4 regions of the Marinomonas sp. PE14-40 genome follow, and region 4 is predicted to be linked to each of the others. Evidence: predicted binding sites of a transcription regulator. Region 4 holds the regulator's gene; each other region holds the start of a gene.
What was found. The regulator LexA, encoded in region 4, represses DNA repair genes until DNA is damaged. The targets are predictions, from matches to a motif close to TACTGTNTANNTANACAGTA.
Positions count from the first base shown of each region.

Region 1: a site for LexA is predicted at 1,777-1,796, ahead of uvrA (excinuclease ABC subunit UvrA). Genes of this name have one in related genera too.
Region 2: a site for LexA is predicted at 1,599-1,618, ahead of umuD (translesion error-prone DNA polymerase V autoproteolytic subunit). Genes of this name have one in related genera too.
Region 3: a site for LexA is predicted at 1,163-1,182, ahead of Q0A08_RS13790 (YebG family protein). Genes of this name have one in related genera too.

Region 1 covers NZ_CP130700.1:3,679,313-3,682,508, forward strand. The annotation lists gene uvrA (excinuclease ABC subunit UvrA) at 1-1,647, opposite strand, end outside; gene Q0A08_RS17085 (MFS transporter) at 1,873-3,196, shown strand, end outside.
Region 2 covers NZ_CP130700.1:1,898,436-1,901,631, reverse strand. The annotation lists gene Q0A08_RS08700 (hypothetical protein) at 1-13, shown strand, start outside; gene Q0A08_RS08695 (cupin domain-containing protein) at 109-762, opposite strand; gene Q0A08_RS08690 (GNAT family N-acetyltransferase) at 938-1,471, opposite strand; gene umuD (translesion error-prone DNA polymerase V autoproteolytic subunit) at 1,633-2,082, shown strand; gene umuC (translesion error-prone DNA polymerase V subunit UmuC) at 2,079-3,196, shown strand, end outside.
Region 3 covers NZ_CP130700.1:2,953,917-2,957,112, forward strand. The annotation lists gene Q0A08_RS13780 (MBOAT family O-acyltransferase) at 1-477, opposite strand, end outside; gene Q0A08_RS13785 (FKBP-type peptidyl-prolyl cis-trans isomerase) at 544-1,023, opposite strand; gene Q0A08_RS13790 (YebG family protein) at 1,203-1,610, shown strand; gene Q0A08_RS13795 (cytochrome b/b6 domain-containing protein) at 1,714-2,406, opposite strand; gene Q0A08_RS13800 (EamA family transporter) at 2,613-3,196, shown strand, end outside.
Region 4 covers NZ_CP130700.1:716,134-719,329, reverse strand. The annotation lists gene dinG (ATP-dependent DNA helicase DinG) at 1-1,422, opposite strand, end outside; gene lexA (transcriptional repressor LexA) at 1,492-2,112, shown strand; gene Q0A08_RS03400 (hypothetical protein) at 2,168-2,440, opposite strand; gene Q0A08_RS03395 (DUF6586 family protein) at 2,445-2,903, opposite strand; gene topA (type I DNA topoisomerase) at 2,904-3,196, opposite strand, start outside.

The DNA of each region.
Region 1 (3,196 bases), 2.3 Mb from region 4:
CGCATCTTCGTCGTGTTCAACCACTATCACAGTATTACCTAAATCTCTTAAGCGAGTTAAGGTGGCAATAAGGCGTTCATTGTCCCTTTGGTGTAATCCAATGGAGGGTTCGTCTAAGATGTACATGACACCAACAAGTCCCGCACCGATTTGGCTTGCTAGTCGTATTCTTTGCGCTTCACCCCCAGACAGAGAGTCCGCTTTACGGTCTAGAGTAAGGTAATCCAAACCGACGTTAACCAAGAAGGTAAGCCTGTCACGTATTTCTTTTAAAATCTTACTCGCGATTTCGCCTTTTGCGCCGGCAAGCTGCAAGTTCTCAAAATACTCTAAGCAAGCTGCCACAGGCATAACCGTAATTTCTGGGAGGGTCTGCTCTTCAATAAAGACATTACGTGCTGCCTTATTAAGGCGAGTACCCTTACAATCAGGGCAAGCCTGTACACTGATATATTGAGTTAGATCTTGTCGAACACTGTCTGATTCAGTTTCGTGATAACGGCGTTTTAGGTTTGGTAGAACCCCTTCAAAAGGATGTGAGCGGCTGATCTTATCGCCTCTGTCATTAATGTATGTAAATGACATCTCCTCTTTACCCGAGCCTTGTAAAATCAGTTTCTTAAACTTGTCTGGAATGTCTTTATAAGCAAGCTCAATATCAAAACCATAATGATCTGCTAAGGCGTTAAGTTGCTGGAAGTAGAAGATACTTCTTCGGCCCCAGCCACGGATAGCCCCTTCAGCTAATGTCAGAGAGTCATCGACTATGATGAGCTCAGGGTCAAACAACTGGTGAGTTCCTAAACCATCACAAGTACCGCAGGCGCCATTAGGGTTATTGAAAGAAAAGAGCCTTGGTTCAAGCTCAGTTAAACTATATCCACAAACTGGGCAGGCGAATTTGCTAGAAAAGATATGCACATCTTTTTCGTCATCCATGTTCACTGCCATAGCGATACCATCGGATAAAGCTAAGCATGTCTCAAAAGATTCCGCTAAACGCAGCTGTAGATCTGGACGCACTTTAAATCTATCAATGACAACTTCGATCGTGTGTTTCTTGTTCTTTTCTAGGGCAGGAGCATCGTCTAGATCTACCACTAGGCCATCAATACGGGCACGAATAAAGCCTTTTGATAGTAAATCACTAATAGTGTGTAAGTGCTCACCTTTTCTATCTTTTACAATCGGTGCTAACAGCATCATCTTGCTGTCTTCTGGAAGTGAGATAACCTTATCAACCATCTGAGAAATGGTTTGAGCTTCTAATGGCTCACCATGTTCAGGACAGCGCGGTTGGCCTGCACGAGCAAATAATAAGCGAAGATAGTCATAGATCTCAGTAATGGTACCCACAGTGGAGCGAGGGTTATGAGAGGTGGACTTTTGCTCAATAGAAATGGCTGGGGACAACCCTTCGATATGATCAATATCGGGTTTCTCCATCATAGAGAGGAATTGCCTCGCATAAGTTGATAAAGACTCTACATAGCGACGCTGCCCTTCAGCATATAAAGTATCAAATGCCAGAGATGATTTACCTGAACCAGATAAGCCGGTAATCACAACGAGTTTGTCGCGAGGAATATCTAAATCAATATTTTTGAGATTATGAGTACGTGCCCCACGTATAGTAATGGTATCCATTAATCTTGTGCCTATTATGCTCAAAAGTGCGAATGTTAGAGAGATGGGTGAGGCTAAAAACAGAGCTTGCGCATCACACAGGTCGTAAAAGAGTGAATATTATCAACTAATCTACTACTCATCTTAAATTACTGTCTATTTTTACAGTAGTTCAAATGGAGCTTCAACGGTATTTTTTGTAAAATTGCCAACCTTTGTCATTAATTTTGTTTGGTCTCCCTATTTATGGATGCACTTGAGCGTCGATCTGTCCTGGCTCTGGCCAGCGTATACCTGTTTAGAATGCTGGGCTTGTTTCTTATTATGCCCATTATCAGCATTGCTGCGGACGACTTAAGCGGCGCTAATGCCGCACTAATAGGTGCCGCGATTGGGGTATATGGATTAACTCAAGCCTTGTTACAGATTCCTATGGGGATGATGTCAGACAAAATAGGGCGAAAGCCTATTATCTTAATCGGTCTCACGATTTTTGCTTTAGGTAGTTTAATCTGTGCCAATGCCGATAGCATGACCAGTCTCATTGTCGGGCGAGCAATTCAAGGTGCTGGAGCGATTGCTAGCACGCTAATGGCGTTATTAAGTGATGTCACCCGTGAACAAAACCGTACTAAGGCTATGGCAACTGTCGGTATTAGTATTGGTGTTTCTTTTATGTTGTCACTGGTAATGGGCCCTTGGCTATTCTCCATGATAGGTTTGGCTGGTTTGTTTTATTTGTCTTTGGCTTTCTCTGTGATTGGCATGGGGTTAATCCTGTTCGCTGTCCCTAATGTAAAACAACATACCTTTAAGCGAGATACGACACCCTCATTGCAAGCACTCACGCAAGTCTTTGCTAATAAGCCTCTACGCTTTATGAATATGAGTATCTTTATACTACATGCCAGCCTAACGGCTCTCTTTGTGAGTATCCCTAGCTTGTTGCTAACTAAGTTTGATTTAGCACTAGCAGATCACAGCTGGTTGTATCTTGTCGTCATGGGGCTAGCCTTTGTTGGTATGTTGCCTATGGTGATAGTGGCCGAAGCGAAAGGTAAAATGAAGCAGGTGGTTAGTTATGCCATTCTTATGTTGGCATTTGGTACCTTATTGATGGGCTTTAGCTCTTCTGTTAGTTTGTTTGCTATTACCCTTTGGCTCTATTTTGTTGGTTTTAATACCTTAGAAGCCACCTTGCCTTCTTTAGTCAGTAAAGTTTCCCCTGTGGGCTTTCGAGGCACAGCCATGGGCATTTTCTCAACTCACCAATTTTTAGGGGCTTTTGTTGGCGGTATTGGTGGCGGCTGGATATTGCAAAACTATTCTAGCCAAACACTCTTTATTACTGTGGCTGCGATTATGTTTGTTTGGACCTTCCTTGCGACGAGACAAGCACCAACACGTCACCTAACCAGCCTTGCATTTAGCTTACAGCATCTAGACCTTGCTCAAATAGATAAGCTCGCCAATGACTTATCTGATGTGGATGGGGTAGAAGATATGCAAATCTTTAGCGACGAAAAAACCGCTTATCTCAAGGTTGATAAAAAACTCTTAGATAAAGATA
Region 2 (3,196 bases), 1.2 Mb from region 4:
GAATCTGGCCTAATGAGCTGATTCAACTTAATTAGTGCTAGGGACGCTGTGATTAAGTCACCTCTTCTTCGCCTGTTCTTTTAAGTGTGTGGCGTATTTTTAGGCTCTCTAGATGAGAGGGAGATGGCCTGTTTTCACTAGAATGATGGTCTCTTCCTCTACATAAGGGGTATGTTCACTCATATGAGGACTGCGTAACCAAGTGTGTTTTGGGTAAGCGCCATGCTCATCTCGAAACTCACCTTCAAGTACTAAAATCTCTTCACCACCAAAATGTCTATGAGGCTGAAAACGCTCTCCAGTAGGCCACTTAACTAGGGCCGTATGCTCGCCTCCAAATTCATGCAGGGGCATGACTTCTAATCCTCCAATACCTGCAAGCCATGTTTGTTCTTGAGTATTGATATTTACCTTTGCATTGTCACCTTGCTGAAATTGATTGAGTTTTACAAATAAGGTACAGCCGTTCTCACTATGAGGGGTATGTACAGAGTTGGCTGGGTGACGTAAATAAGATCCTGCAGGATAATCACCGTGTTCATCACTAAACACACCTTCTAAGACAAAGATCTCTTCCCCCTGAGGGTGAGGGTGTTGAGCAAAACTGGCTTGGGCCTGATATTTTACCAAGCTGGTGGTATGGCCAGATTCTTTGGCTTCTCTTTCTAATGGTTTTCTATGTACCAAAGGACTAGGGCTTGCTTGCCAATCTTGCTTTTGGCTTTCTATGACAAGGCGTTGCTGAAACTGCATATTAAGCATGGGATTTGTTCCTATGAATTTCTGATACTCTTATTGTATCGTTAAATAACATAAGAAAAGCAGTAGGCACAAATAGGTTGCTTAGGTACTTTTTGGTCTAGTTTGCTGAAAAATAAGGGTTATTTTTTCTTAAGTGAGAAATAGATGATACCTTTTAGTATCACCTAGATTGGTTTTAACTGGTTTTATACAAACCATAAACAGCATGATCTAAAATACGATCACCGACTTTTTCTGCATGGGTAATAGTGCCTTCTAACGTCATATTTAGACGCTCACACACCGCGCGACTGGCAAGGTTATCTTTTGCTGCACTGATTTGTATTTTCTGTATATCAAGCTCTGTAAAAGCGTATTGAATCAGGTGCTGGCATGCACGAGTGATAATCCCCTTACCTTGATAATTTGCACTTAACCAATAACCTATCTCGGCTTTTTTAAGTTTATGATCAATGCTATTGAAACTGATGTTACCAACTAACTCTTCTTGATAAAAAATACCACAGGTTAGGCTCTTACCATCGGCATAGTCATGTAATGACTTTTGGGCGAATCCTTTAAAATCATCCGCAGATTGGCAAAAGATAGGCCAAGCAAGCCATTGTTTTAAATAGTCATAATTCGCTTTAGCGAGTGCTGAATAAGCTTCTGAAAAGCTTGGATCAACTAGTCCTAGTTTAATATCTTGATCCACTTCCATGGCAAACATAAGTACTCCTTTATATTGTTCTCGTATGTTTGGACTGCTTATTAGAGCATGTTTTTTGGGCAGCTGCGCTAGCGGGATTTTAAATTAGTCGGTAATTAGGGCTATTGCTCGAAAAAACTTTAAACTATACTGTATGTATATACAGTTTTTTTGGAGTTGATATGCGAGTTTCTTATTTAGGTACATCAGAATCCCGTGCTTTTATTGATGCGAATAGCATCCAAATCCCTCTTTATATGGAATCTGTTTCAGCTGGATTTCCATCACCCGCGCAAGACTTTGTCGAGCGTAAACTAGATTTGAATGAACTTTGTATTAAACACCCACAATCTACCTTCTTTGTACGAGTGCAGGGAGACTCTATGTCTGAGGTAGGGATTTATAATCAAGATGTACTTGTGATAGATCGCTCCTTAACGGCTCGCCATGGGGATTTTGTTATAGCTTGTGTTCATGGGGAGATGACGGTGAAAGAGCTTGTGCTCAAGCCTAACGTGGCTTTAAGGCCAAAAAACAAAGCCTATTCTGCAATCGCTATTACAGAAGAGTCTGAATTGGCCATCTTTGGTGTTGTGATTAGCGTTGTTCGTAATATTCAGAGACAAGAATGAGCAAGGTATTTGCTCTGGTAGATTGTAATAACTTTTATGCCAGTTGTGAAAAACTGTTTCGACCTGACTTAAAGCATAAGCCCGTTGTCGTCTTGTCGAATAATGATGGTTGTGTTGTTGCACGCTCTCAAGAAGTTAAAGCTCTAGGAATCAAAATGGGTGGGCCTGTCTTTAAGTTGGCGGACGATATTAAACGTTATGGCATTACCTGCTTTTCCTCTAATTATGCCTTATATGCAGATATGTCGAATCGCGTGATGACTTTGCTAGAGGAAGCTGCGCCTGCCATTGAAATCTATTCTATCGATGAAGCCTTTTTGGACTTATCTGGTATTGATGCCTGTACAGACTTGTTAGATTTCTCTTTGGACCTTAAGCGTAAAGTGGATACTTATACTGGTATTCCTGTCTGCATTGGTATAGCGCCTTCTAAAACACTCGCTAAGTTGGCTAATCATGCAGCGAAGCAATATCGCGCAACAGGTGGGGTGGTGAATCTGATGTCGTCAGAGCGGCAAACACGTCTGTTAGCTTTAATTGATGTGGTCGAAGTTTGGGGAGTAGGTAGGCGTTTATCTAAAAAGTTGTATCAATTGGGAATACATACCGCGTTAGATTTAGCACGAGCAGATATCAATATGATACGTGAGCAGTTTTCTGTTGTGCTTGAACGTACGGTAAGAGAGCTAAATGGGGTTGCTTGCATTGACCTTGAACATATTCCACCCGTTAAGCAGCAAGTAATTTGCAGCCGTTCTTTTTCCCATAGAATTACCGAGAAAGATCAGATGCGTGAGGCTCTTTGTAAATATGTGACGCGAGCAGCAGAAAGGTTAAGGGAGCAAAAGCGAACAGCCAAGCTGGTCAGTGTGTTTATTCGAACCAGTGCTTATAGTCCGAACGAGGCGCAATATGCGAATTCATTAGTAGCCGAACTTGCTTGTCCTAGTGATGATACGAGAGACCTCATTGGTATTGTGGAAGCCAGTTTAGATAAACTGTGGCGAGAAGGGTTTTATTACGCTAAGGCGGGTGTTGTGCTATTAGATCTTTATGATGCAGAGCACAGACAGAGTGAGTTATTTACTTCCTCACGGCCTCAAAAAAAATCTAA
Region 3 (3,196 bases), 2.2 Mb from region 4:
AAAGACAACAAATAAAAAATACTCATAGAACTTATGGTTTTTCACTTTATTTCTATAAGAGTCAACCAAATATGCTATCTGTTGAAATGTGAAAAACGATATTGCTAAAGGTAATACTATATTTAAAACTTCTATATCAGCTTCAGCTAAGACATTAATATTATAAATAAAAAAATCCATATATTTAAAATATGATAACAAAAGAATATTGAAAGAAACCCCTAAAATCAAAACTCTCTTCTTATTTACTCTACTATATTTTTTTTTACACAAAAGCCTTCCAGTAAAAAAATTTATTACAATTGAAGCAATAATTATAGGCAAATATAAAACATTCCACCATGAGTAAAAAAATAGTGAGGCAAAAATTAAAAATATTTTTGAGCAGAAATGAAATCCTTTTTTATTAAAATAAAAATAAATTAAAAAGGTACTTGGTAAAAAAAACAGTATAAATTCATAACTATTAAAGAGCAAAACATCACCTTTTGATTTATAAATAAAGCCTCAAAAGAGGCTTATTTGGTCAGGATATCCATCAACTTAGTGATGATGTCCGCCTACACCGTGTGCATGACCATGGGCAATCTCGTCTTCTGTCGCATCGCGAACATCAACCACTTCAACAGAAAAAGTTAGATCCTTACCTGCTAATGGGTGGTTTAAATCAACTGTTGCGTGCTTAAGGCCAGCTTTAACCACTGTTACTTGGCGTTGACCTTTATCTGTTTGAACAATCGCAGTCATACCTGCTTTCCAACGCTTAGCACCTTGTAAGTGTTTGATTGGCACTTGTTGCTGATGGTCTTCTTTACGTTCGCCATAAGCATCCGCAGCAGCAACAGTTACTTCAAACTCATCACCAGCAGACTTTCCTTCCATAGCGACTTGTAAGCCAGGAATGATGTTGCTTTGTCCATGCAAGTAAGCCAGAGGGTCATTACCTGCAGATGTTTCAATTAGCGCATCGCCTTCACGTAGTGTGTAGTGAAATTGAACTACTGTATTATCCTTGATAGACATTGTTTTTCCTCAATTATGTTCTGTTGCACTATTATCGTTCCTTTTGCCTAGGGAAGCTATGATTAGAGACTCTCTTTTATTCGAATACCAGAAGCAACAGGTTTTATTTTCAATTTCAGCTAGACAAAACAAAAAATAATACTGTATATTTATACAGTATTATTTATCTGAGGTGACTCATGCCTGTAATTATTAAATATGTTGTTGAACGTGATGGAATAGAAAAAATGACTTTTGCATCCAAAGCCGAAGCGGACGCTTACGATAAACTGTTGGATACAGCAGATGATATCTCTCAACTTCTATCAGACAGCCGCCTAATAGAGGAAGATAGCCAGCTTGATGCACTTTCCATGTACCTTGCTCAAAACAAAGAGCTGTTACTGCAGGCGCTTGGCAGTAAGCGTAAAGTTAAAGCCAGCCCTAAAACGAATCACGCAAATGAAAATCAGACCCCTCTTGATACCAGCGCCAGTCATCAAGACTTAGAAGATCTTGTGATTGAAAAAGACGACGATCAAGTGGATGAACTTGTCCTAGATATGGATCAAGATGACAGCATTGAAGATCTAATCGATGCCGCTTAAACCCATGCTTACACAAAAAAGAACCTCATCTAGACAAAGAGTCTCAATCAAAAATATCAGCCAATTAATCAAATCCTAATTGGCTGACTTTGTCTTAATACAACTAAATCGGCAGCTGCCACAGCCAGTATAAATAAATAAGGCTGAGGCTTAGCATGATAACTAGGCGCTTCCTGACGGTTTTTTTAACCTCTTTAGTGTCATTTTCAAAATTGTCTTGGTCAGCGTAAGGTTCAGATAACATCGGCTTTTTACCATTAAACATGGCCTTCACTAAACGTTCTTTTAACGCTAGCTCATGCACTATTACTGCAAGTAAATGACAGGCAACTAAAGCCAGTAATACATCCACTAACTCCGCATGCCAATCTGCTAACCACTCTTGTAGGTCTTCACTTACCCATTCATACATGGGTCCGTACCAAAACACGTCATCTGAGTTAACCAAGCCTGAAGCGAGTTGAAGTAATAATAGTAAAAGTAGCACCAGCACCATAATGCCACCTAGCGGGTTATGGCCTAAATAGTGTGGCGCCTTACCTTGTAATAGCAACCTAGCGTATTGATAAACATGCTTTGGCGTCGACATAAACGCAGAAAATCGAGCCAGCTTTGCGCCCCAAAAACCATAAAGAAGGCGTGTAACTAAAGCCGCTGAAAGCAAATACCCCATGTAAAAATGCCATTGCATATAATCTTCTTCCGCTTTGCCTGTCAGCACCAAACCGGAAAACAGTAAGACCATGAGCCAGTGATTCACCCTAATATAAAGGTCCCAAACTTTAACGTCTTTCATAATTTATGATCGTCTCACCTTGATTAACTAATTCAGTTTTTTGTTATTCCTTTCTCATTCCTCAAAGGAATCTGAACTATTCTATTTATTCCTTTTACTTTTCTTTCCTGTCTCATTAAGTTAGCAGGCATTGGCGCTGCGTATTTGAGCACGCCCTGCAATTTAAGTTCAAGCTTCAAATCAATTCTATTAAGGAAAACACCTTTATGTGGATCGCTTTCACACTGCTAGCTGCTTGGTTTCAATCTATGCGAACTGCCTATCAAAATTCCTTATCGAAACAAGAAGGCACCTTACATGCGACTTTAGCCCGATCTTTGTTCGGACTTCCTTTTGTGTTGGTTTATGGAGGCTTGTGCTATTTCGTTTTTGGTTCTTTAACCGCCAAGGCTGATCTCGCCTTTTATATCATTGCAGGGTTAGGAGCCATCGCCCAAGTATTAGCCACTTATTTAATGCTCTATCTATTCAAACAGGCCAGCTTTACCAGTGGCACCTTGTTTGCCAAAACAGAAGCTTTATTAGCCGCATTACTCGCAGCAGCATTTTTGGGCGATAAACTATCTTGGAGCGCTTGGTTAGCCATCGCCATAGGGGTTCTTGGAATAGGGGTTTTAAGTTTTAAACATACCCACAAAAAAATGCAGCTTATGGATAAAGCCAGCTTATTAGGATTAGCGTCTGGTTTTTGTTTTGCGCTTACTTCGGTCAGTGCAGGTTATGCCAGTAGCCAATTAGAAGGTCCCGTATTTACCCGAGCGGCTTTCACCCTAGCCTATGTGCTTGCTCT
Region 4 (3,196 bases):
AGCCGCAAAACATTTATCCCACAACTGCATTCTTAAGGTGTGCGCAGCAAGAATAGGCGAACCACCTAACTCTATGTCCTGTTCCATACCTTGACCTGTCAAAGTAAGCCACCTTGCATTTGGTGGAAAATTTTGATCATCTGCTGTTGAAAATAAAAGCCATAACGCTTTAGCTTGCTCTAACCTACCAAGAATTACACCTAATATAGGCAGCCAAACCTCAGCCGTTTCCGGTTTCATGCCCATGCCTTCATTTTGCTTAACCTTCTTACATTCATCATGAATCGACTCAATCGCTGAAAATAGTTTTTGATATGAAGTTTGAAGACTGTAGGCGAGCTGCCTTAATTCATCCGGAATAATACCAAATTCAAATCTATGCTGATCATTATCATCAACATTTTGAAGGTTATTAATGAATGGTGCTAAGCCTTGTTGGGCATACTGAATAAAGTTGACAATAGTCTGTACCATTTGAGGAATTTTAAACAGTAATTGTCCTGTAACACTAACGTCATCAGAAAGCTCTTGTTTAAGATTTATCAGGTTTTTCTCTAATTGTCTCAACCAAAGAATACTTTGCTGTAACCTGAGCTCATGCCTAAAGTGGTTAATTGCCTTTTCCGGAAGGTGGTGCCCTTCATCGAAGACATAAATACTATCAGCAGGGGCTGTTAATATTGCTCCACCACCTAAAGATAAATCTGCTAACACTAGATCGTGGTTTGCAACAATGATATCTGCAACTTCTATTTCAGCTCTAGCTTTATAAAATGGGCACGCAGTAAAGTTAGCACAATTACGATTGGTACATTGTTGATGGTCCGTTTTTAGCCGCCCCCAGTCATGCTCTCTAACAATACCTGTCCAGTTGTCTTTATCACCATCCCAGGTGCCAGCCTTAAGCGCATCATCCATTTCTTTGTATAGCGCTGTGTTAATGTCACCTGGCTGTAAATGTTGCTCAAACAAGCCTGCAAACATATCATCAGTTGCTTGGGAGTCATCATCTAAATGGCTCTCCAAATGATTTAAACACAAGTAGCGACCTCTGCCCTTGGCCAAGGTGTATTTAAACTGATAATCAGTATGTTTTATCAGTTCAGGCAACTCTTTATGAAGTATTTGTTCTTGTAATGCGACTGTCGCAGTAGAAATAACCAGTGTTTTTTCTCTTGCTCTAGCAATGGGGATGGCGGCCAAACAATATGACAATGTTTTACCCGTACCTGTACCTGCCTCTATTACAGCAACATGTTTTTCACCGAGACGATTGCCCTCACTATCTGGCTTAACATTGCCAAGTGTTCGCGCTATTGATGCAATCATCTGCCTTTGGCCAGCACGAGGGTTATGCCCTTTTGCCTTAAGGTTTGCTCGGTAAGCGGTTTGAATTTTTAACTTTAAATCATCAGAAAGCATTTATTTAATTGAGTATCCCTTTAAAAGCTGTATATAATAACAGTTACTGTACAAACAACCAGATGCCTTATGATTAAACTTACAAAAAGACAATCCGATGTTATGGATACAATCCGCGACTTTATAGCAGAAACTGGCTTTCCACCAACACGAGCCGAAATTGCTAAACAGCTAGGTTTTAAATCACCGAATGCTGCTGAAGAACATTTAAAAGCACTTTGTAAAAAAGGCGCTATTGAGATTTTACCCGGCGCTTCTCGTGGCCTACGTATCATTGAAGAAGCCAGTAACGATGCTAACCCAGAACTGGGCTTACCTATTATCGGTAAAGTCGCTGCTGGTTTTCCGATACTGGCTCAAGAAAACGTTGATTCACACGTACAAGTACCGCCAAGCATGTTCTCTCCACAAGCAGACTACCTTTTGTCTGTAAATGGAATGAGTATGAAAAATGTTGGCATTATGGAAGGCGACTTATTAGCTGTCCATAAAACATCCACCGTACGTAACGGCCAAATTGTTGTAGCTCGTATCGGCGACGAAGTGACTGTAAAGCGCTTTGAAAAGAAAGGAAATACAATTCGCCTTATCGCAGAAAATGAAGATTTCAACGACATCCTCGTCGACCTAGAAAGTGAAGAATTTGCGATAGAGGGACTCTCTGTTGGTGTAATTCGACAAACAATCTAAGTAACACGCATAAAAAAAGCTAAGCCTAGGCTTAGCTTTTTTTATGCGTTCATCATTAGTGAATCACTTTAGCCTGAGATGCTATGTCGTCATCATCATGAGATTCATGCACTTCTGATTCAGGGAAATCCTCTGAATACACAAAATCAATACCAGCATGAAACATTCTTTTAGCTAGCTCAAAATACCTATCTTGAAGATACGCTTTTGTGGTATCTGAAATTTTTAAAACCGCTAACGGTTCTGATTCAACACCCTCATCACTTGCTGGACGTAAAACAATTTCGCCATTTTCTAGTTCTACTATCTCTAGATACGACTCATTCATATTATTAGTACTCTGAGGATTCTTCTCTAAACCTTAAAATCAATTCAGTTAGAGAGTTTAAATATGTCAAGTAAGTTGATCTATCATCAACTGAAGCGACAATTAAATTATCATGTTTAGCGTTATAGAAGTTAGGCTGACACTTCAAACTCACTTCATATGTATTTTGCATATGAGAAAACCAGGAGTTTGTATTTGCATTCAATTCCATAAGCTCATTAATAACTGGAATGCTGATGTTTTGTGATTTTGCATTTTGATGCATTTCAAGCAAGCCAATTTCCGAGCTAAGATGATACGCTTGTTTTACTTCTTGCAAAAGCCCTAAAACAGCACTTTGCAAATGAAACAGGGCAGCATTTTCAAATGCTGGCCCCATCCATTTTTGCTCATTGTTTGGCATAACCAAAAAACGACGTGCTATATCCAGCCTCTGATTTGTCATGCTAGCGGCCGAACTCATTTATTTCTTTACCTTTTTCTTAGCTTCTTCAATTACCCACTTAGAGTCGACATAAAAAGCTTTCCAGCCTGTTGGCTTGCCATCATCTTCTGACATGACATATTGCTCTTTTGTCTTACGACTATAGCGAATTATCGCAGGACGCCCTTCGGTATCAGCAATTGGCGCATCTTTGAAGAAATGATACTTAGGATCAATTTGATCCATGTATGGTATCAACTCAGCAACTAGCGGTGCACGCGTTTCACGCTTTCTAGGGAATTGGCTTGCTGCTAAAAATAGTCCAGTTGCAC